Regions from separate parts of the Geobacillus sp. C56-T3 genome, predicted to be linked through region 1. Evidence: riboswitches for the same ligand, from Rfam matches in the RefSeq annotation. Region 1 holds a riboswitch; each other region holds the start of a gene.
What was found. Region 1 has a riboswitch for S-adenosylmethionine ahead of GC56T3_RS11390 (hypothetical protein). Riboswitches for the same ligand answer to the same signal wherever they lie in the genome.
Positions count from the first base shown of each region.

Region 1 (7,786 bases):
AAAACCGCCTACCGCGGTGATGACGGTTTCAGCCGTTGTTCATCGCGGTAGGCGGTCGGCGTCTGGTTCAGTTCGGCTTTAAAGACGCGCATCAAATAATGGGCGGTGCGAAACCCGGTTTGTTCGGCGATTTCTTTGATCGACAAGTCCGTCTGCCGAAGCAGCCGCTTCGCTTCCTCAAGCCGCCGATTCGTCAGCCACTGGCGAAACGTCACGCCCCGCTTTTTCGACAACAAATGGCTGAAATACGCGGGACTGCGCCCGGCAGCGGCCGCGACCCGCTCAAGCGTGAGCGACGGATCGCGAAAATGCGCCTCCATATAGCGGAGGCCGCGCTCCACGGCGTCGACGCGCGCATCTTCCTCGGCCTGCTTGGCCTCATGGAACAACCGATATAAAAATAAAATCAATTCTTGAACGATACGATACAAGACGGGATTGTACAAAATGTCTTGAAAGATGCGCATATATTCCCGCTCGGTTCCGCCGCGGTCAAGGCCGTATGTTTTCATAAACCGGCGGATTTGCGCCAAGATGCTTGTCAGCCGCGTCCGCACCATCTCCGGACTCGGAAACGGCGGCGACCAGTGCCAAAACTCGCGCTGCAGCCACCGTTTCACCGCTTCGTGGTCGAACCGCTCGAGCATCTCGATCCATTGCCGCTGCTCCTCGGGCGTCAAAAACGGATCGAGCTCACGCCACTGTTCGTATTCCGAAGCGGGAGCGATCACTTGGCGATAGCCAATGAAAAACGTCGTCTCGAGCAACCGGCGCGCCGCTTGGTATTGCGCGCGCACCGTCCTCCGGCCATCAGGCGGCATCACGACAACCGCGAGCGGCTCATGATGATCTTCCTCCCAATCGCGCAGCAGCTTCCACGCCTCTTCTTTCCCGTCGCCCGGCAAATCGGGAAGCAGGCAAACCGCCATACGGGTGAGCGGCAATACACGCGCCCGTCCGCGAAACGGGTAATCCATCAAGAAACGGATCACTTCTTGAGACAAAGCGGGCTGTTCCGCCTGCACGAGCCATACATGCGCGGAGGCCGTGGAAGGAAAATCGCAAAATAATGAGCGGTAATCGTCGTGATGGGCGTCCAACCCCGTCGGCAAGCCTGGACGCCCCGGGGAACGCGACGCCGCCGTCCGCAGCGCCTGCTTCAGCTTGGCGGGCTCAAGCGGCTTCACAAGCAAATCGACGCATTGCCAGTCGATGGCTTGTTTCGCCCGCGCAAACGTCGCCTCGGCCGTTGCGGCAATCACGCGTTGGCAAAACAAGCGGACGTGGGCTGTCGCCTTTGACCATCGTTCATACGGAATCATATCCAGTTCGACGTACAATAGCTCCGGCGCCTCCCGCTCAAGAAGAGCCATCATCTCCTCCACATTGGCCGCCGTGTACACCTGCTCGATCGGCAGCGAATACGCGGAAACGAGCCAGCGGATCGCTTCCCGTTCTTTGTCGTCCCGTTCGGCAATGACCAATTTCACGTTCTCACCGCCTTGGCTGCAAGCGTCGAAAATGAAGGAGCGCTTCCATGCAAAAGGCGGCGGCCAACGCCACCGTTTTTCCGCCTTCATCCCAGAGTGGATTGACTTCGCAAAGATCGACGCTGATCGTTTTCGGATGAGAAACGATTCGGCGGATGAGAGCGCGCGCCAACGATGGAGCGAGTCCAAACGGCGACGGCGCGCTCACCCCCGGCGCGGCAGCCGCGCTGATGGCGTCCATGCAAAAGGTGAGCATCACCGCATCATGATCGGCGGCAAATTTCTCAATTTGTTCATAGGCAGCCTCGATCGGCCCTGCGGTCAGCTCGTCTTCCAGCATGTAACGGCAGCCGTACGTCTCGGCCGCCGCAAACAGCGCCGCCGTGTTGCCGAGCCGCTGAATGCCGAGGCAGAAGTAACGAACCCGTTCGTCTTGATCCAATATTTGCCGAAACATCGTCCCGGACGTCGGGCCGTCATCGTACGGGCGCAAGTCGAAATGGGCGTCAATGTTGAGGATGCCAAGGCGGGCTTCGGGCCCGAGCGCTTCGCGAACGCCCAAGTAATGGCCGTACGCCGTCTCATGGCCGCCGCCGATCACGATAGACGCCATCCCGTTTTTCAGCAGGCGGGCGACCGCCTTCCCAAGTTCCGTCTGGCTTTGTTCGAGCCGTTCATCGACGCAAACGACATCGCCTGCGTCATAGACAATGACCCCTTCCGGAAGATGCCAAGGCAGCCGGGCGAGCGCCGCTTTGACGGCGGCCGGCGCCTCTTTCGCCCCTTGGCGGCCTTGGTTGCGGCGCACGCCTTCGTCGCACGCAAACCCAATGAATGCCGCCGCTCGTTCCACCGTCTCCAATGGCTTGGACAAATCGAGCAGGCGAATGCGCTGATGAAGGCGAAACGCCTGCTCATCGCTCACGCTGTCAATCCGTCCCGTCCAACGGCCGGCGTCTGGCGGTTGATACATGAGACCATCTCCTTTCCATCATCCGCTGCTTGTTTCTTTCGCCGTTCTTTCACTGTTCTCCTTCCCGTGTACGCGAAAAGAGGAAATCGCCGCTGTTTGGCGAATAACACATCCATGAACCCATTTCGCTCACCACCCGATGAAAATCGCTGCGGCAGGATCCGTGATGTTCACCGAGACGATCCGCGGGCGGCGTTTTGCCCTCCACCCGGGCATGAAAACAGTTCTTGAAGACATACACATTTTCTAAAAAATGCAATGGACAACAGAAAGGATGTTCGAGATGAAGCCAATCACCAACTTGCATGACGTCATTGCTGGAAAAAGCGCGCCGCCGCTGTGCGATGAGACGCTCGGCGTCCGCTTGACGGAAGCCCGTGACGGCTATGCGAAGGGGGTATGGACGATCCATGAATCGCTGCTCAACGGCAACGGGGTGATCATGGGCGGGTTCGTCGGAGCGGCAGCGGACATTCTCATGGCGTATGCGGTGACGACCTTGCTTCGCGATGACCAAATGCACGCCTCCATCAACTTGCAGACGACGTTTCACCGCCCGGCAGCGGCAGGGGAAGCCGAAGTGGAAGCGCGGGTGGAAAGGTTCGGAAAAACCGTCGCCTATGTAACCGCCGTCGTCCGGCAAAACGGCAAAGAGGTGGCGAGCGCGACCTCCTCGGTGCTGATTATGGATAAACCGTAAAAAAGCGCTTTCGTTCATGGAAGGGAAGTGCAACGCTGGCGCCGAGGCAGGCGCCAAACCGGTCCAACTGAATCGGGCTGTTGGCAGCGGCCATGCCTAGAAGCGTTCGATCGGCAACCCGTTTCGCCCCGCCATCCAAGGATGAACATGTCACTTGCGAAGATGTCCGCTTTTTCCCAAGCGGACCGAGCGCAACGAGCGAAGCGTCGGAGAAAGCGCTGTCAAAAACAGCCGCTCTCCGGCGCCTTTCGTTGCTTGTTACCCATGGACAAACGTTTTCGGCATGACGACCGCTACGACTTGCCCGCGGGCGCACAGTTCGCCGTTGGCGAACACTTCGGCATCCACTTTCCATTTTTTCGGATGAATCTCCGTCACCGTTCCGACGGCGACAAGCGGCACGCCATGCGGCGTCGGCTTGACGAAATCGACATGAAGCGACGCGGTGACAAAGCGCGGCGGCGTTTCCCCGCTCCCTGGTTCGTGGCCGTTTTTCCGATGCAAAGCAAGCGCCGCCGACCCGGTGCCGTGGCAGTCAATGAGCGAGGCGATCAGCCCGCCGTACACAAACCCGGGGATCGCCGTATGTTCCGGGCGCGGCGTATACACCGTCACCGTTTTGTCGCCCCGCCACCCGGTGCGGAAATGATGGCCTTGCTCATTCAAACGGCCGCAGCCGTAGCACCAGGCGAATTCATCCGGGTAGTCGTCTTGAATCGCGTGCACGATCATTTCTTCCACGTCATCCTCCCCCCTCTCTTTTTCTAGTATACCATTGAATCGAGAAGACGACGACTCCTACATGGACGGTTGTTGTCTAGCGGCAGGCAAGGCCATACGAAGAAAAATGGAACGAAGCGCCAATCGCCAGACGGCAAATTCATAGGCGGCCCAAACAGCTGGCCGCCTAGCGTGACGCCATTTATCGAGCAGGCTCGTAAAACTCGATCCATTCACCGTCGGGCCCGCGGAAAAACAAATATTTCGCCCCGTTCGGAAGTGTCGTTATTTCTTCCCACACAAGCGGCACACCGAGCGACTGAAGCCGTTCTTTCTCCTGCTCAATGCCTTCGACCGTAAACGCCACATGGTGCACTTTTCCTTCCGTCGGCAAATCCGGGTTGTATCCTTCGATCAGCTCGACAATGATCGAGCCGCCAATCCCTAAAAACGCCAATTTCATCGTGCCGTTCGTATGAATCATTTCGTCAAGCAGCTCCAAGCCGACAACATTTTGATAAAACTCTTTCGATGCCTCGATGTCTTTCACTTGAATGCCGACATGTTCAAATTTTTTAACTGCCATTCGTCCCTCTTCCTTTCTATGACTCCATTAACCATACAGCTTGTAAATACGGCGTCATCTGCATCGGGAAAATCCCTTTTTTCCCAAGCTCTGTCCATATGTAGCGGTCAAGGGCGTACGGTCCTTCCGCCTTCCATTCGTCCGCCTCACTGTTGGTCAACAACAACGAAAAGGCTGTTCCTTGCGCTTCCCCATACAAATGAACGTATCCGTCCCCACGGTCGACATGCACCGCCGCCTTAGGGTCAAACCGGATGAGTTCCGCCAGCACACAGCGCATGACATGAACGGCGAACGCTGCAACAGGAAGATGAGCGGCCATGCAAGCTCGGATGGAAACGTCCCTCTCCACTGTTTCCCCCTTCACCCCCCATCGACAAAAACCCCCTTCCGCCTCGGAATGATGCGAAAGGGGGCAGCCGTTCTTATCATCCAAAGCGAAACCGCTTTGCAGGTGTTAGCACCTTGCCTACGGCAGGTTGCTGTGGGGTCATCAAGCCCGTTCTCTCGCCCACTCTTGATAAGACGTATGATCATTTGTCTTTCATGTTACCATATCGAATCCCATAGAAGCAATCGCTTTTTTGTTTATTCCGCCACTTCCGGCTGCTCGGACGTGACGCCGACATCTTTCCATGTCAGCTTCGAGCTCGGATCAACCGTAAAGTTGGCGACGCGGTTGTTGACCGCATAGATGGCGGAACGATACAACGTCGGGATGACCGGCACTTCTTCGTTCATCAGCTTTTGCCACTCGCTGTAAATTTTCCGGCGATACTCCTTGTCAAACGCCTGCTCGGAATGGCCTTTTTCCAGCAGCTCATCATTTTTCTCGTTCACCCAACGCGAGTAGTTGAACATGACGTTGCGGCCGTACAGGCCGTACGGGTCGACATCCGTTCCCGTTGCCCAAGCAGCAGCGTAAACGTCCACTTTCGGATCATCTTTTTCAACCATGTCATAGAACGAGTTGAACTCCGCTAGACGGCCGTCCACCAATTGGACATCCAAGCCAACGTCTTTCCAGCATTGCATGTAAAACTTCGCCAACGGCTCGGCAATATCGCCGCCGCTCATCGCCAAAAAGTTGATCGTAAACTTTTTGCCGTTCGGATCTTCGCGCAAGCCGTCGCCGTCCACATCTTTATAGCCGGCCTCATCAAGCAGCTGTTTTGCTTTTTCCGGATTATACGTGTACCCTTTGATCGAGCTGTCATGGTATCCCGGGAACGACGGCGGGATCAGCGTGGTCGCCGGGAAGCGCAAGCCGTGATACAAGCGATCAGCCACTTCTTGGTTGTTGATGGCGTACGCCATGGCTTGGCGCAGCTTTTTGTTCTGGAATTTCGGATTGTCCATCACATTTTCTTGCTTTTTCGCATCCCAATGGCCGAGTTTAAAGCCGATATAGTTGTAGGCCAAGTCGATCCTGCCGATGAATTGCAGGTTTTTCGTTCCTTTTGCATTCACGTATTGGTCGGTTGGGAATTCGGCGACGTCGATGTCCCCTTTTTTCAACGCTTGCAACACCACTTGCGGGCTGACGACTTTCAAAATGACGCCGTCCAAGTTCGGTTTGCCCGCCCAATAATCGTCGTTGCGGACGAATTCGACCGATTCGCCCGGAACGATTTTCTTCACTTTAAACGGCCCGAACCCGATTGGATTTTTCCGAATTTTATCCGACTGCGCCAACTGTTTGATCGGCACGTCTTTCAAATAATGCTTCGGCAGCGGGTACGCCCAAATGCCGGTCAACACAGACGGATTTGCATGCTTCCATGTAATTGTCAACGTCTTTTTGTCGATCACTTTAATGCCAGCGATTTTATCGGCTTTGCCGCTATGGTATTCATCCATGCCGACAATGTCTTGAATAAGCGCATCCCCATAACGAACGCCTGTGTAATCTTTATGCCCAATGACCAAGTATGCGTATTCTAAGTCTTCGGCCGTCACTGGCTGGCCGTCATGCCAGTTGACGTTGTCCTTAATGCGGATCGTCATCGTCTTTTTGTCCTCAGATAGTTCGTATGTCGCGGCGCCATCATTCGTAATTTCATAGTCGCCGTTCGTGCGGAAAAGCGACTCGTCAAAAAATTGCAAAATTTCAGCGTCCGGCGCTCCCGTGTAGAACGCATAGCTGAGCGTTCCTTCGAATGGCGTATCGGACACAAGCCCGTACTTCAGCACGCCGCCATCAATGATTTTCCCGTCGTTTTTCACCGTCATCGGGAATTTGCTGATGTCTTCTTTTTGCGCCGCTGGTTTTTCCTTATTGCTGTTTCCGTCGGTCGTTTCCGACTTGCCCGTGCACCCAGCCAGCACGAGCAGGATCGCAGCGAGCGCCGCCATCCACTTTCGCTTCACTGTTTTTCTCCCCCTTTATCCTAATCGTTGTCTTGCATCAACCGCGCGTTTTAACGCTTGGCCGATGAAATTTATGCACAGCATCATCACCAAAATGAGCAATGATGCAGGCAGCCATACCCACCATTTGTTTTGCAGCACATCGGGATTGGTCGCATAACTGACCAGCGTCCCAAGGCTTGGCGTGCTTTCCGGCAGCCCGAACCCCAGGTATGTAAGACCTGACTCAATGCCGATGTTGCCGGCTAAGTTCAACGTCAAATTGACGATGATAATGGAGCTTAAGTTCGGCAAAATTTGAAACAAAATGATTTTCCAATCCGGCGTCCCGAGCGTCTTGGATGCGCTGACATAGTCCAATTCCCGCTCGGCAAGCGTCTTGGCGCGAATGAGCCGGGCTTTGCCCGTCCATAAAAACGCGCTCATAATCAAAATGAACGTCGCCACATTGTATTTCGGGACGATGGCTACAAAGACGATCACCAGCATTAAAAACGGCAAGACAAGAATAAAATCGATGATGCGCATGATGACATTGTCGATCCAACCGCCGAAATAGCCGGCCACAAGCCCCACCGCAAGACCGATTGCGCCTGTGATCAGCGTAATCGCCAGCCCAATCGTAAAGGAGTTGCGCGCTCCAATGATGAGCTGGCCGAACACATCGCGGCCGCCATAATCGGTGCCAAGCCAATGTTCCGCCGATGGAGGTGAATGAATGGCCAAAAAGTCTACCTTTACAATTTCCTCTTGGTCTAAAAAAATGGAAACGCCGTAAACAATCAGCAAAATGACGGACAATATAATGAGCGAAACAAGAGCCAGCCGATCGCGGACGAGCTCCCGCCACATAATCGAAAGAGCGGAAGGGCTTTTCTCAGCGGCTATTTCAGCTGGAACAGGACGGTTCACCTCGATTTTCATACTCCACGCCCCTCTCTTACTCA
Region 1 covers NC_014206.1:2,302,240-2,310,025, forward strand. Annotated here, with positions in the region: gene GC56T3_RS11365 (helix-turn-helix domain-containing protein) at 9-1,490, opposite strand; gene hutG (formimidoylglutamase) at 1,495-2,463, opposite strand; gene GC56T3_RS11375 (PaaI family thioesterase) at 2,747-3,163, shown strand; gene GC56T3_RS19700 (hypothetical protein) at 3,147-3,317, opposite strand; gene GC56T3_RS11380 (PaaI family thioesterase) at 3,422-3,904, opposite strand; gene GC56T3_RS11385 (VOC family protein) at 4,086-4,469, opposite strand; gene GC56T3_RS11390 (hypothetical protein) at 4,486-4,791, opposite strand; SAM riboswitch class I at 4,892-4,996, opposite strand; gene opp4A (oligopeptide ABC transporter substrate-binding protein) at 5,058-6,839, opposite strand; gene GC56T3_RS11400 (ABC transporter permease) at 6,855-7,763, opposite strand; gene opp4B (oligopeptide ABC transporter permease) at 7,780-7,786, opposite strand, start outside.

Region 2 (7,786 bases), 530 kb from region 1:
AGTGGTCATGGCGGTTCACCTTTTGGGGAAGCTGCTGGGCTTTTCTTCCGAACGAGCCTGGCATCTCTTTGTCACGGGAAATTTGTTCACAAACGGCTCGTTTCTTGAACGCTCCCGATACAACCGCCGCTGCCGAGCGCTTGGCTTCGCGGTCAAATGGATTCGTCATGAACTAGCCAAACGTGGCCAACACCATGCTAGACATTGTCGACAGTTTGCCTCTTCCGTTGTGCCATCCCGCGAGAATGCAGCGCGTCAAGCGATTTCGAGGGATCGCGGATATGGGGTATTGTGCTTCCAAAAAGCAATGGTACTACGGTTTCAAGCTGCATCTTCAAGTGACCAATCAAGGGCTGGCCATGGGCTATGTCGTGACGGAAGCGTCCTGCCACGACGTCAAAGCGGCTGAAACGGTGATGACTCAAATCCCTCATCCCTACAACTTTGGAGACAAAGGGTACATCAGCCGCGCTCTTCGAGAAAAGCTGTATGAAGAACACCAAGCCGCGTTCTGGACACCGTCTCGACACAATCAAAAGCACGGCCCATCGAAGACATGGGAAGAATGGATCAGGAAAAAACGCAAAGTCATCGAGACGGTGTTTTCGATTCTCGTAGACCAATACCGGATCACCGACATTCGAGCGAATTCCATTGCCGGGTTTGAAGTGGCACTCGATGGCATCTTGGTGGCTTATTCCTTGGTCACACTAGGGCTGGTTGAGCGCTGACGCTCAACTAGCACCACGGGTTATACTAATTCACTTATTCAATCCTTTACATTCCATCATCGTTTATATCATACAATAGCACCTCGAACTCAAGTTCGAGGTGCTTGATAATGACCTGTGAGGGATTTGAACCCCCGACCCCTTCCCTGTCAAGGAAGTGCTCTCCCACTGAGCTAACAGGTCGTATCGCTATCGAACACATCTTTCATTATATAGACGAGCATACAGGTTGTCAACAACTTTTTTTAAAAATCGTTGTTCATGATGAAAAAAGAGAATCCTTCTTCAAATATCATGCATTCGAACGATTGAAGCAAGAGTGGAACACGGGGACGGGGAATCTTCGCCTTGAGCTGCTGTTTCGTGCAAGCTCGTTTCAAACGGCTGTCTGGCAACGAAGTCGAATATAGCAATTGACGCCTAGGCAGACGAGTAGCCAATACGGAAGAAAACACCTAACAACTTAGTCATCGTATTTTTTCTACATTCTGATTGTTCTATCAAGCGAGAATTAGTATATTAGAAATAAGCCCATAGTCTTAGAAGAAAGGCGGAAAAACATGTATCGTTCATTCGTGCACCAGTTGTTGCGTCATTATGTTACCGGCTCAGCGATTGCGGTGATGGGCGTCGGCTCGACGTTAATGTTGACGACGCTCGCCATCTCATGGGAAGAAGCGAAATGGCTGATTGGCATTTTGTTGTTCTCAGCCATGGTCATGGGAGCGGCCGAGTGGATCGTTTTTCGCCGTGACTTGGCGCCGATTCGCCGTTTTTTTGCCGTCAAAGAGCCGGACGAGAGGTTGGCCGCAAAGGCCCTGGAACAAACGCGCCGCTTGCCGTTATTGGCGGTTCGCCGCATTTTAGGCCCGCATCTGTTTGGATTGTCAATTCCCGGCATGGGGCTGACGGCTTTATGCATCCACTACCGTGTCCTATCTCTTCCCTATCGATACATTTTGTACGCCTTTATCGGCGCCATTTTGATTGCGTCGCTCCATGCGTTGATTGAATTTTTCTTGACAACGAAGGCGTGCCGGCCGCTGATGGCGCATTTGCTTACGAAGGCTGGCAAGATCGATGAAAGGCATCCGCCGCTTCCCGTGTCACTCAAAACAAAATTGCAGCTGACGGTCTTGTTCAGCAGCACGTTTCCTGTTTTATTGTTCAGCTTAGCGACGGAAATCAAATGGTCGCTCGCCGGACCGAGTGCATCCCACTGGTCATACTGGCCGTGGGCAGCCGTGATTTTGCTGTTTTCGATCGCATTTTCCGTTTTCTTGACTCGCCTGTTGGTTGACGAAATCAACGAGCCGGTCAGCGTACTGTTAACTCATATGAAACGGGCGGAAAACGAAATATATGAGCTGATCGCTCACAATGTCTATACGGACGAATTTGCGTATTTGCTTCGCGGATTCAATCATATGATCGATGCTGTGCATCGGCGTGATCGAACGAACAAAGAACTGCTCAACAGTTTCATCACCGTCTTGACAGCGGCGCTTGACGCTCGCGATCCTTATACAGCGGGACACTCGCTGCGCGTGGCCCGTTACGCGCTCGCGATTGGGGAAAAGCTTTCCCTTCCGGATGAACAGCTGGATGCCTTGTATCGCTCCGCTCTGCTGCATGACATTGGAAAGATCGGCATTCCAGACGCCATTTTGCTGAAAGACGGAAAATTAAGCGATGACGAATTTGCCTGGATCAAAAAGCACCCTGCCCTTGGGGAGGCCATTTTGCGAGAAGTCAGGCCGATCGAACCGATCGAACCGCTTTTGCCCGGCATTCGCTCCCATCACGAACGCATCGATGGCAAGGGATATCCGGATGGCTTAGCAGGCGACGACATTCCGTTGTTTGGCAAAATCATCGCCGTGGCCGATGCATTTGACGCCATGACTTCGGATCGTCCGTACCGAAAAGGCATGGATATTCGCCAAGCGGCGGACATCTTGAGAAAAGGAAAGGGAACGCAGTGGGACAGCGAACTCGTCGACCTTTTTTTGAAACACTTACAAGAGGAGAAGCTGTTGTCAACCTCAGCGGCATCTTGAACCGCCCGCCGAGCTTGGAAGGCTTGGCGGGCTGATTGCTATGTCGTTGAAACCGACGGCCGCTCTTTCACGAACGACAGCGCCTGCTCGAAATCGCGGATCAAATCGTTCACATCCTCAAGCCCGACGCTCAGCCGCAGCAAGCCGTCGGTAATGCCGCGGCGGAGCCGCTCTTCTTTTGGCATGGCCGCATGCGACATTTTCGCCGGGTGCGATAAAATCGACTCGACCGCCCCAAGGCTGACAGCAAACACCGGCAGGCGGACGTTTCGGACGAACGTCCGAGCCGCTTCTTCATCGGCTAAGCGGAACGACAGCACAGCGCCAAACCCGGCCGCCTGATGGCGCTGGATGTCATGGCCTGGGTGGTGCGAAAGCCCCGGATAATACACTTTTTCGACCTTTGAATGACAAGCCAAATACTTGGCGATGGCGGCCGCTGATTCAGACGACTGCTTCAGCCGAACGTGGAGCGTTTTTAATCCCCGCAGCACAAGCCACGCATCTTGGACGCCAAGGACGGCGCCAAACGCGTTTTGCAGTTTGTACAATTCTTTTCCCAATTCTTCATCTTTCACCACCGCCAATCCTGCGACGACGTCGCTATGGCCGGCTAAAAATTTCGTGGCGCTGTGAAGGACGACATCGACTCCAAGATCAAGCGGCCGCTGCAGCGCCGGCGTCATGAACGTATTATCCAAGAATGTCAAACAGCCATGCGCCTTCGCCAACTTGACGACGCCTTGAATATCGGTCACTTTTAACAATGGATTGGACGGCGTTTCCATATAAATGACTTTCGTGTTCGGCCGGATGTTTTCCGCCACTGCGTTTAAATCGGTCATATCGACAAACGTATATTCAATGCCAAAGCGGCCGAGCACCTCCGTAACCATCCGGTACGTGCCGCCATAGACGTCTTCGGTCACAAGCACGTGGTCGCCTTTTGAGAGAAGCAAAAACGCCGTTGAAATAGCCGCCATACCAGAGGCGAACGCAAACCCGCGCGTTCCGCCTTCTAACGCCGCGATCGTTTCCTCAAGCGCCTCGCGCGTCGGGTTGCTGGAGCGGCTGTAGTCGTATTTGCCGAATGAATCGAAATCGAACTGATGGAACGTGGAGGCGTGCTGGATCGGCACGCTCACCGCCCCCGTTTCGCGGTCGACTTTCCATTCGTTATGGAGCAGTTTCGTCGAAAACGCCCATTCCTGTTCCATCGCTTACACCTCTTTCATGTTTTTCAATGCCTGCGCCAAATCGGCGATCAAATCGTCAGCGTGCTCAATGCCGACCGAGAAACGGAGCAGCCGGTTGCAAATACCGTTTTGGATGCGGATTTCCTCAGGAATGTCCGCATGCGTCTGCGTCGCCGGGTACGTAATAAAGCTTTCGACTCCGCCCAGGCTTTCCGCGAACGTAATGAGGCGCAAGCTTTTTAAAAACCCGTTCACCCACTTTTCATCGGCAATCCGGAACGACAGCATCCCGCCTCTCCCCGGATACAACACATCGGTGACATCTTCATGTTCGCGCAAAAAGCCGCTGATGCGCCTGGCGTTTTCTTCATGCTGGCGCATCCGCAGCGCCAGCGTTTTCATCCCGCGAATCAACAGCCACGAATCAAACGGCGACAAAACCGCGCCGATGGCGTTCTGATACTCGGCCAGGCGCTGACAGAGCTCCTCGCCCTTGGCGACGACAAGGCCAGCCAACACGTCGTTATGGCCGCCTAAATATTTCGTGGCGCTGTGGATGACAATATCGGCGCCTTGTTCGATCGGGCGTTGAAGCACCGGTGTATAAAACGTGTTGTCAACGATCAACAAAAGCCCATGCCGCTTGGCGAACTCGGAGACAGCGCGGATATCGGTCTCATGCATAAGCGGGTTCGTCGGTGTTTCCAGGAAAATCGCTTTCGTTTTTTCGGTGATACACGCTTCCACCTCAGCGAGATCAGTAAAATCGACATAATGGAATCCAAGACCGTACTTGCGCCAGCCGCGCTCAAACAGGCGGTACGTGCCGCCGTAAAGGTCGGCCGATACGAGAAACTCGTCTCCGCTCTCAAACAAGGCGAGCACCGTCTGAATGGCGGCCATGCCGGAGCTGAACGCATAGCCTTGGTCGCCGCCTTCCAGTCTCGCGATCGCTTCTTCGACGATTTTGCGCGTCGGGTTGCCGGTGCGGATGTAGTCAAACCCGGTCGACTCTCCGATGCCGGCATGGCGGTAGGCGGTGGAAAAATAAACCGGCGGGTTGACCGTCCCCGTCACTGTTTCGCTCCGGTTGCCAATTTGCGCTAACAACGTCTCCAGTTTCTCCATCTCATCTCTCTCCTTCTGCTGAAAATTCCATCATGGATCAACGGCCGACTACTTGACGCCCAATGAAGCGCCGCTGTCTGTCGGGCAACGGCCGAGCGCCTTGGTCCTAGACCGCCTCGCGGTTGATGGGAGCGGCCGCTTGAGTAAATAAAAAAAGTCTTCTAAGAAGAAGACTTTTCCATACGCACATGGTCATGCTTCTTCTTATCTGCCGAATTGAATGCTCAATTCGCTGGATTTAGCACCTGGCCGCCGGGCGGCTGGTTGCTGAAGCTTCATTGGGCCAGTTCCCTCCGCTTCTCTTGATAAGAATGAGACGCGTATTCAATTTTTCTAATTTTAATAAAAAATGTAGCGCATTCCCCCCGTTTTTGCAAGCCATTTTTTTGTGAATGGCACGATTCGGCAAATTCGCAAAAAATTCGAGCCCTTCGTTAACATCTTTTGGCGCAAATATGTTACAATAACAGATGAACTTACGCTTTCATGGAGGATGGTCATGGCGACAGCAACAGGAACGATGCGCGACTGCAAGTTGTACAGCGGAGAGCTGCAAGAAGAAATCGAACTGCTCGTCTACTTGCCAAGCAATTTTTCGCCGCTTTACAAATATTCTTTATTAATCGCGCAAGATGGCAAAGATTATTTTATGTATGGAAAAATGAAAACCGTCATCGAAACGCTGATGGCAGAAGGAACAATCGACCGGACGATCGTCGTCGGCATCCCGTATCGGAACGTCAACGACCGCTACGAGAAATACCACCCGGAAGGCCGAAAGCACGAAGCATACCTTCGTTTTTTAGCCCATGAACTCGTCCCGTTTTTGGACCGCGAACTGCCGACATACCAAATGGGCAAAGGCCGGGCGCTGATCGGCGATTCGCTCGGCGGAACGGTGTCGCTTCTAGCCGGGTTGTTGTATCCGCATACATTTGGGAAAATCGCCATGCAGTCCCCCTATATCGATGACTCGGTATTGGCGCGCATCCGCTCATTCCGCGATCCATCGCTCCTTTCGCTTTACCATTCTGTTGGCACAGAGGAAACAGCGGTGAAAACGACGGATGGCCATGTGCGCGATTTTATCACCCCGAATCGAATGGCGCGGGACTTGTTTATGGAAAAACGGTTTGCTTATACGTACCATGAGTTCGAAGGCGGTCATGCGTGGACGTATTGGCAGCCGGATGTACCCCGGGCCGTAGCCGCTGTTTTATCGTTATAGGACAAAACGGAGCAACTTCAAAGATGTCGAAGCCGCCGCATTCAATTCCGTGCGTTTCCTGCGCGTGGAAAAAGAACTGGTTCAAGGAGGGAAAACAAAATGAAGTACGGCATTGTGATCTTTCCGCCAAAACGGATTCAGGACTTCGCCAACTCGTACCGGAAACGGTACGACAGCCATTACGCCCTCATCCCGCCGCATATTACGCTGAAATACCCATTTGAAGCGGATGAGGAGCAAATAAAAAAAATGGCGAAAGAGTTGCGCCGCATTGCGGCGGAAACACCTCCCATTCCGATCAAAGTGACCAAATTCAGCTCGTTTTACCCGACAAGCAACATCATTTATTTGAAGGTGGAACCAAACGACGTGCTCGAGCGCCTTCATGAACAACTGCACAGCGGCTTGTTCGCCGGAAAGCCGGAGTTTGTGTTCGTGCCTCACATTACGATCGGCCGCGATTTGCCGGGCGCAGAATATGCGGACGTCTACAGCCAGCTGAAGCTGCAAGATGTGCACTTCGAGGAGACCGTCGACCGCTTCCATCTTCTCTATCAGCTGGAAAACGGCTCGTGGACCGTCTATGAAACGTTTATCGTCGGAGGAAAGGAAACGGTCTGAGATGAACATTGCGATTGGCACAACGCAAGATCGCGCTTTGTACGAAGACGCCTTGCGCGTCCGCCGGCTCGTATTCATTGAGGAGCAAAACGTGCCGGAAGACGAGGAAATCGACGCATTCGAGGACGACTCGTTCCACCTCGTCCTGTATGATGGCCAAACACCGGTCGGTGCTGGGCGGCTCCGTTTCATTGACGAAGGCGTCGGCAAAATCGAGCGCATTTGCGTCCTGCCGTCCTACCGCGGCCGCGGCGCCGGACGGATGGTGATGGAAGCGATCGAACAGCTGGCGAAAACAAAAGGGGCGAAAACGGCGAAACTGAACGCCCAGACGCACGCGGAACCGTTTTACAAAAAGCTCGGCTACACGACCGTCTCCGGCGTCTTTATGGACGCCGGCATCCCACATGTGACAATGGTGAAATCGCTCGAATAACCAGCTGAGCGTTCCTCGCCTACATTGCATCAAGTGCTGGGGGATTTCTAGAAGGCCGGTGATTTAATGAAAAAGGCGGCTCATCCCAACTCTTTTTCAGTTAAAGAAGCCTTGTCAGATCTGTTCTCCTTTCTGATCAAATATCGCCGGTTTAAGCAAAAACTAGTTTTTCACCAGCCTTCTAGAAGGCCGTTGAAAAACAACAGATTCGCTCGATTTGTGAGAAATCGCAAGGAATGAAGTGATGACCTTGCAAGGTTTTTCAATTTGAGAAACACTGTTGGAGAGCAGTATTTCCCCTTAAATCACCGGCCTCCTAGACACCTTTTTTGCATGAGCAAAGAGGATAAAAAAGGGAGCTGTGCGCACGCAAGCTCCCTTTTGCT
Region 2 covers NC_014206.1:2,828,043-2,835,828, forward strand. Annotated here, with positions in the region: partial or broken gene GC56T3_RS13915 (IS982 family transposase) at 1-731, shown strand, start outside; tRNA gene GC56T3_RS13920 (tRNA-Val) at 843-914, opposite strand; gene GC56T3_RS13925 (HD-GYP domain-containing protein) at 1,292-2,791, shown strand; gene metC (cystathionine beta-lyase) at 2,830-4,008, opposite strand; gene GC56T3_RS13935 (methionine biosynthesis PLP-dependent protein) at 4,012-5,115, opposite strand; SAM riboswitch class I at 5,317-5,427, opposite strand; gene GC56T3_RS13940 (esterase family protein) at 5,615-6,343, shown strand; gene GC56T3_RS13945 (YjcG family protein) at 6,443-6,964, shown strand; gene GC56T3_RS13950 (GNAT family N-acetyltransferase) at 6,966-7,400, shown strand; gene GC56T3_RS13955 (stage VI sporulation protein F) at 7,786-7,786, opposite strand, start outside.
Region 2: it holds a riboswitch for S-adenosylmethionine, as region 1 does, so the genes downstream of both, GC56T3_RS13935 (methionine biosynthesis PLP-dependent protein) here and GC56T3_RS11390 (hypothetical protein) in region 1, are expected to answer to the same signal.

Region 3 (7,786 bases), 440 kb from region 1:
CTCAAATACGTCCAAAACATGCGCACACCGCTCTTAATCTTGCATAGCGAGCGCGATTACCGCTGCCCGATCGAGCAGGCGGAACAGCTGTTTATCGCATTGAAACAACTCGGGCGGGAAACGAAACTTGTCCGCTTTCCGGACGCCAATCACGACTTGTCGCGCACCGGCAACCCGGTGCTCCGGCTTGAGCGGCTTCGCCATATTGTCGGTTGGTTTGATCATTATTTGAAAGGACCACTTGGTTAATTGCCATGCACGCACTCGTCATCGGTGGGACAGGCATGTTGGCTGATGTGTCGCTTTGGCTTGTGCGGAAAGGATATCATGTGTCCGTCATCGCCCGCCGCCGCGCACGGATGAAGCAGCTCATCGACCGCACTGGACAGATGGCATCCATCACCCCGCTTCTTGTCGATTATCGCGATCAAAAAACGCTATGTTCTTTGATTTGCCAAACGATCAGAAAAAATGGAACATTTGATCTGATCATCGCGTGGGTGCATACGGATGGAAAGCAGGCGTTGCCCACTGTCATCGAAAAAAATAGCGGACATCCCGGCCCTTGGCGGCTGTTTCACGTGCTTGGCAGCCGCGCCGATCCAACCGAGATGAAACAGAAACTCTGTTTGCCTGCCGCTTGCCTGTACCGGCAAGTTCAGCTCGGCTTTGTTGTGGAAGAACGTAGTTCGCGCTGGCTCACCCATCAAGAAATCAGCGGCGGCGTCATGGACGCCATCTGGCGTGATGCGCCGTTTCATCTTGTCGGCACACTAGAGCCATCCAAGAAACGCCCGCGTTAACGGAAAGCGCCCTCTCGGGACGAACGAGAGGGCGCATTGTCTCCCATTGCTGCGGATGACTTCACGACGGAAGCAGTTCGACATAATCGCCGGTTTTCAAGCCAGCCGCGTTCGCTTCATCCGTGTCAATGTGCATATCTAAAGCAAAATCTTCGCTGACGCGGACGATGACTTCATTGAAAATGAGCGCCCGTTCCCCTTGTGTTTTCACTTTCACGACTTGTTTGTCGCGGACGCCAAACGTTTCCGCATCTTTCGGCGTCATATGAATGTGCCGCTTGGCAATGATCACCCCTTTGTCGACGGTCACCGTCCCCTTCGGCCCGTGAATCGTAATGCCTGGCGTTCCGTCAATATCGCCGGATAAGCGGACCGGGGGCGCGACGCCGAGCTTGAAGCTGTCGGTTTTCGAAATTTCAAGCTGCGTCAGCGAACGGACCGGTCCGAGGACGCGGACGTTTTCAATTTTCCCTTTCGGCCCTTCGACCGTCACCGTTTCCTTGGCGGCGAACTGTCCGGGCTGCGACAACGGCTTGAGCACCGTCAGCTCGGCGCCTTCGCCAAACAGCGCCGCCATATGCTCTTTCGATAAATGAATGTGGCGGTTGGACACCCCAACAGGAATCATCAATGGTGATCTCTCCTTTTTCTTGCAGTGTTATGTTCTTTATATAACGTATCCATTTTCGGAAAAATTAAAGAGACTGACGCGAGGTCAGTCTCTGCTTTTTGCGCCGTAGCCTAATTTTTTCAGCAACACGATGGCCTGTTCCTTTTCTTCCGGCGTCAGGGCCGCCACCGTTTCATGGATGGTCTCGGCATGTTCGGGAAACACGCGCTGGATGAACTGCCGGCCGCTGTCGGTGATCGACGCATACGTCACGCGGCGATCCCGCTCACAGGCGCGGCGGATGATCAAGCCTTTATTTTCAAGCTTGTCGATGACATACGTGATGCTGCCGCTGGCGAGCAAAATTTTTTCCCCGATTTGCTGGAGCGGCTGATCGCCTTTATGGTAAAGCAGTTCGAGCACCGCAAATTCGGTCGGATTCACGCCGAACGATTGAATCGACTTGTTTACTTGGTCGCTGACCGACCGATATGCCCGCGATAACACGATGAATAATTTTAATGACTGCTGCAACGCCTGTTCCTTTTGTTCCATAGCATCCAACCCTTTAAAGTTGACATTTTCTTACTTTCATTATACTGGAACAGCGAATTCCCGGGCAACCGTTTTTTGTTTGCGATGATGCATTTTCCTGGTTCACGGCTTTTCCTTCGGCTATGATAAATTTATTATAATGTCGGCGCTTGGGCGACTGTCACATTCCGCTGAATGATGCATATGTGAAGAAGGAGAAAAGATGTCAGGGAGGGAAGTGGATGAACCAAGTGTTGGTTGGAAGCGTGCTTTCCGCCTTGTCCACCGGGCTTGGCGCCGTGCCGATTTTGTTTATGGCCAAATCGCTCACCCACCGGTGGCGTGACGTGCTGCTGGCCTTTTCCGCCGGCATTATGATGGCGGCTTCGATGCTGAGCCTCATCCCAGAAGCATTGCGGTCCGGTGGCTTTTGGGCGCTTGTAATCGGGCTGGCGGCGGGGGTGCTCGTGTTAACGCTGCTTGAGATGACCGTTCCCCATATCGACTTGGAGCATACGAAAAGCGGCTTGCAATTTGATGAAAAGGCGATGCTCATCATTGCCGCCATCGCCTTGCACAATTTGCCTGAAGGGCTGTCGGTCGGGGTAAGCTACGCCTCGGACAGCGCTTCGCAAATCGGCAATTTGATCGCCTTGGCCATCGGTTTGCAAAATGCGCCGGAAGGATTTTTAGTCGCCTTGTTTTTAGTCAATCAACAAATCGGCCGCTTCCAAGCGTTTTTCATCGCCACGTTGACCGGTGCGGTGGAAATCGTCACATCGCTGCTTGGTTTTTACTTAACCTCCCTTTTTCGTGAGCTCGTTCCGTACGGGCTGGCGTTCGCCGCGGGGGCGATGCTGTTTATCATTTACAAAGAGCTCATTCCCGAAAGCCATGGCGATGGAAATGAACGGACATCGACGTATGCGTTTATTGTCGGCATTTTGTTTATGATTTTTCTAACACAATCGTTTTAACGGAAACAACCCCGCCGCCTGTATATAAGCAGCGGGGCGTTCGTTGCTATTGGACGGCTTCCTCTTTTTCTTCATATGGATGAGCGACCCAGCCGGACGGGTCGATAAACAAGCGCACCGCAACGACCCGACGGTCATCCATGAGCGTAAAGTAATGCGGATTCCCTTCCGGCACGGAAATGACGTCGCCGGCTTCAAGCTCTACATCAAAATAGCCGGTTTCTTTGTCGCCTTTGATGATGAAAATGCCATGGCCGGCTGTAATAGCGCGCACTTCATCTTCCGTATGGATGTGCACCTGTTCAAATTTTTTCAGCAGTTCATCCAAGTTCGGCGTCGCGTCGGACAGAGCGACGATATCCCACGTTTTGTAGCCGCGGCGCGCCGCCAAATCTTCAATTTCATCTTTGAACGCCGCTAAAATTTCATTTTTTTCTTCATCGGTGAGCACGTATTTGTCACGCAAATGCTCCGGCAGTTTCGTGATGTCCCAATGTTCATACAACACCCCTTGACTGTTCAAAAACGCGCGCACATTGTCTTCTCCTTCAATCACTTGACCCGTTTTTCTCACTTTGATGACGGCCATTGTTCACATCCTCCTTTGGAAAAATGTATATGGATTAGCCAACCGGCAGGCCGGCCCGCTGCAAAAGCAGCCGCTTCACCTGCCAGCGGAACAAAAACTCCCATGCCTCCAAATGTTTTTTCGCTTCAAACGCTGTACGCCCCCAGACCGTGATGCCGTGGTTTTGGATCAACACCGCGCCGGCGTCGCCATGGATATAGTTCGCAAACTCCCGAGCGAGCGTCGGAATGTCGGCGTAATTGTCAATGATCGGGATGCGCACTGCGGCATTTTCCTCCCAAATGCCGAACGCCTTGATGATTTCCTGGCCGGAAAAGACCGCTTCCCCGTTTTGCGCATACAGTTCAGAAATCAAGTTGTTGTCGACAGTATGAACGTGCAAGACGCAGCCGGCATTCGTCCGTCCGTAAATTTCCGCGTGCAAGAGCGTCTCGGCCGAGGGCTTCAAGTTTGTTTCCTCCGCCGGTTTTCCGGCGGCGTCAACGAGCAGAAAATCCTCGTCTGTTTGCTTCCGCTTATCCTTGCCGCTCGCTGTCACCAAAAACGTCAATGGGTCGTCCGTCACCTTGATCGACAAATTGCCGCTTGTCGCGAAAAACCAGTCGCGGGCGGCGAGCTCGGCTTTCACTTCCGCGAGCTCGTTCCACTTTTTCACGACGATGCTCATACGATCACCTCCATTCGCTGCAACGCATCAATCACGTCAAAAAACGTCGCAAACGGCGAATGCGGCAAGCCGAGCTCTTGGCATTTTTGGAGCAGAAAATCGCGCGCCAGCACGTAATCCGCTTGCTTCGCCACCGCTAAATCCGTAATCGAATCGCCAATGACGACATGGTATCCGTCCGGGCGGGCAAGCTTGCGAAGGAGCGATGGCTTGCAGCAGCCGCAGCCGTTTTGGCATTCAACGTCGCACGCATGCGGCCATGTAATGCAAATGGTCTCGCCGCTGAAATCAGAGCCGTTGCAAAAAATGCGCTCCGGTTCAATGAGCCCTTCAAGCAGCGGATAGACGAAAAAGTCGATGCCGCCGCTGACGATATAAAGCGGGATTCCCCGCTCTTTCGTAAACGCGACAAACTCTCGGAATCCCGCGCGCAACCGAGCGGTGCGCCGCAGGAAATCCACAATTTCATCCTTCAACGTGGACGGAAGGAGGGAAAACATCTTCCCGACTCCTTCCTGAACAGAAATGCGCTCAGCGAGAATGTCGTCTTTTAACGCCTCCCACTCCGGCGGGGCGAACTGTTTCATAATCGCGATGATGTTGTCGTTTTCCGTAATGGTGCCGTCAAAATCACAAAAGAGAACGAGCTGTTTCGTCATGCTTCCACCTCAACGACGCCCCAGCGGTCGATCGCTTTTTGCAGCGCTTCGTTTTCTGCTGCCGCCGCACGCAACGGACGGCCGGCCAGCACCGCGTCGATCGCCGCGCGAAACGCCCGTCCGCCACCGATCGCCCCGTCCGGATGGCCGTGGATGCCGCCGCCGGCGTTGACGATGCTGTCAAGGCCGAAATCGCGGACAAGGAGCGGCACCAATCCCGGGTGAATGCCGGCCGACGGAACCGGAAATGCCCGAGCGAACGGCTCTTGGTCGTCGGTGAGCGCCCTTGCGATGCCAAGCGCCTGATCACGCTCCAAGGCGACGCTGCCATACGGCGACGGGAACAGGACAAAGTCGGCGCCGGCGAGCCGCAAAAGCTTTCCAAGCCAAAGCGAAGGAGCCACCCCATAAAACTCCGACGGCGTAACGGCGCCGCTGAACGCCGGGTGAGCCATAATCGGCACCGCAATCTCCTCGTCTTCACGCAACGCTTGCAGCACATCAAGCCCATAAGCGAAGACGTTAAACAACAGCACATCAGCGCCAAGCTCGGCGGCTCGTTTCGCTTTGTCCTTTAACGCAAACGTTTTACCGGTCAAGTTGACGGCATACAACGTCCGCTTGCCCGTTTGTTCGTACACTTCCTGAAGCGCCGTCTTGCCCTCGGTGATCCGCTTTTCAAACGGAAGAAGTTCGCTGTCAAACAAAATTTCGTCATCTTTCACCAAGTCAACGCCGCCGAGCGCCTGTTTTTTCAATTCCGACGTCAAATACGCCAAATCGCGGCCGATCATGCCTTTAAAAATGCTCATCAACAATGGGCGGTTATGGACTCCGACTTTCTCGCGAATGCCGGCGATGCCAAAGCGCGGCCCGGGAAACTGCCGCTTCCATTCATCTGGAAACTCTAAATCAAGTAGCCGCACTTCACCGTCGAGCGACAGCTTGCCGAACGTCGTGACCAACAATGCCGGCAAATCGGCGCTGAAGTTGACTGTCGGGTAGGCGATTTTGACGATCGCCCGCTTCAGCCGCTTGCCGAAATACGCGTTTACCCGCTCGCTTTCGCCAAGCTCTTCGATCGCAACGACTTCCCCTTTATGTTTGCGGAGCTGCTCTTGCTCTAATGCCGGCAAGTCCGTCCATGTGCCAACCGTCAAGCCGAGCGCGATCCCTTCCGCCTTTTTCCGAATGTCTGTTTCATCATGAAGCAAATACGTTGCCATCACTGCACTCATCGTTCATCCCTCTCAATCTCGAAATAAAAACGCCTCTTCATAAGAAGAGGCGTCACTCATCCATGGCGCTCTTCTTATCTCTCAGCGTTTCCGCTGCAAGAATTAGCACCGTGCTTGGCGCGCGCCAAGCCGGTTGCCGGGCTTCATTGGGCTCGTCCCTCCGCCTGCTCTTGATAAGAAAGCCTGCTCGTTTATGCACTTGTCAAACAATTGGCAAATTTACTTTGAATTATGACATCACCGATTGGCGTTGTCAATCATTTTTCAAAAATTTTTTTCGAACAATCCAAGGCGGCCGATCCGCTCCGCTGCTTCGCGAAGCCGCGCTTCATCGGTCAAGAGGCCGACGCGCACATACCCTTCGCCGTGCTCGCCGAACCCGATGCCTGGGGCGACGGCGACATGCGCCCGCTCAAGCAGCATGTCGGCAAACTCAGCGGATGATATGCCTTTTGGCAGCGGAAGCCAGGCGAAAAACGACCCCGATGGCGCCTGCACCTCCCAGCCGGCCTCGCAGAGCGCAGCGATGAACGCATTGCGGCGCGCCTCATACAATGCGACCAGCTCCGTGACACAATCTTGCGGACCAAGGAGCGCCGCGGCGGCCGCTTCCTGGATGGCGCCGAACAAGCTGACATACAAATGATCCTGCAAAAGCTCAAGCGCCCGAATAATCCGCTCGTTGCCGACGGCAAACGCCACACGCCAGCCGGCCATATTGTATGTTTTCGAAAACGTATAAATTTCGACGCCGACGTCTTTCGCCCCATCGACTTCCAGGAAGCTGACCGGTTTCCGGCCGTCAAAGCCGATCGCCCCATAAGCGAAATCGTGCACGACGGCAATGCCGTACTTAGCGGCAAACGCCACCGTCTCCGCGAAAAATTCCTTTGTCGCCGTCGCGCCGGTCGGATTGTTCGGATAGTTTAAAAACATGAGCTTCGCTCGGTCGGCCACTGCCGCCGGAATGGCTTCATAGTCCGGCAAAAAACCGTTTTCCGCAACAAGCGGCATCATTTCCATCCGCGCGCGGGCAAGCGCGATCCCCGACCAATAGTCCGGATAGCCCGGGTCCGGGACAAGCACCACATCGCCCGGGTTGACGAGGCAAAGCGGCAGTTCGACAAGCCCGGCCTTGCCGCCGAACAAAATGGCGACTTCGCGGTCTGGATCGATGTTCACCCCGTATTCACGCGCGTAAAACGCGGCGATGGCTTCTTTCAAAAAGAAGTAGCCTTGAAACGGCGAATATTTATGGTATTTCGGATTGACCGCCGCCCGCTGCATCGCCTCAACGATATGCTTTGGCGTCGGCTGATCCGGGTTGCCTTGCCCTAAATTGATCACGTCGCATCCGGCCTTGATTTTCTCCCCGACTTTTGCGACAAGCGAGGCGAAAAATTGCTTTGGCAGCTGCTCAAGCAACTCGGAAAAAGGAATTTCCATCGTCATCGCCCACACCTTCTTAAAAAATTCTTGAAATTCTAGTGCAACATCATATATCGTAAAAAGCAAAATGTAAAGCAAAATTTTTTCGAGGTGAAAACTCATGACGATCCGCATCGCCTGCCTCCAGCTTGATATTGCGTTTGGCGACCCCAACGAAAACGAACGGCGCTCGGAAAGCGCCATTGAATCGGCCGTCAAGGACGGCGCGAATATCATCGTGCTGCCGGAATTATGGACGACCGGCTACGATTTGACGCGCC
Region 3 covers NC_014206.1:2,737,867-2,745,652, forward strand. Annotated here, with positions in the region: gene GC56T3_RS13505 (S9 family peptidase) at 1-249, shown strand, start outside; gene GC56T3_RS13510 (short-chain dehydrogenase) at 255-803, shown strand; gene GC56T3_RS13515 (phosphate propanoyltransferase) at 865-1,431, opposite strand; gene GC56T3_RS13520 (MarR family winged helix-turn-helix transcriptional regulator) at 1,519-1,968, opposite strand; gene GC56T3_RS13525 (ZIP family metal transporter) at 2,190-2,924, shown strand; gene GC56T3_RS13530 (acireductone dioxygenase) at 2,971-3,513, opposite strand; gene GC56T3_RS13535 (methylthioribulose 1-phosphate dehydratase) at 3,548-4,180, opposite strand; gene mtnX (2-hydroxy-3-keto-5-methylthiopentenyl-1-phosphate phosphatase) at 4,177-4,839, opposite strand; gene mtnW (2,3-diketo-5-methylthiopentyl-1-phosphate enolase) at 4,836-6,077, opposite strand; SAM riboswitch class I at 6,149-6,257, opposite strand; gene GC56T3_RS13550 (pyridoxal phosphate-dependent aminotransferase) at 6,342-7,529, opposite strand; gene GC56T3_RS13555 (carbon-nitrogen family hydrolase) at 7,627-7,786, shown strand, end outside.
Region 3: it holds a riboswitch for S-adenosylmethionine, as region 1 does, so the genes downstream of both, mtnW (2,3-diketo-5-methylthiopentyl-1-phosphate enolase) here and GC56T3_RS11390 (hypothetical protein) in region 1, are expected to answer to the same signal.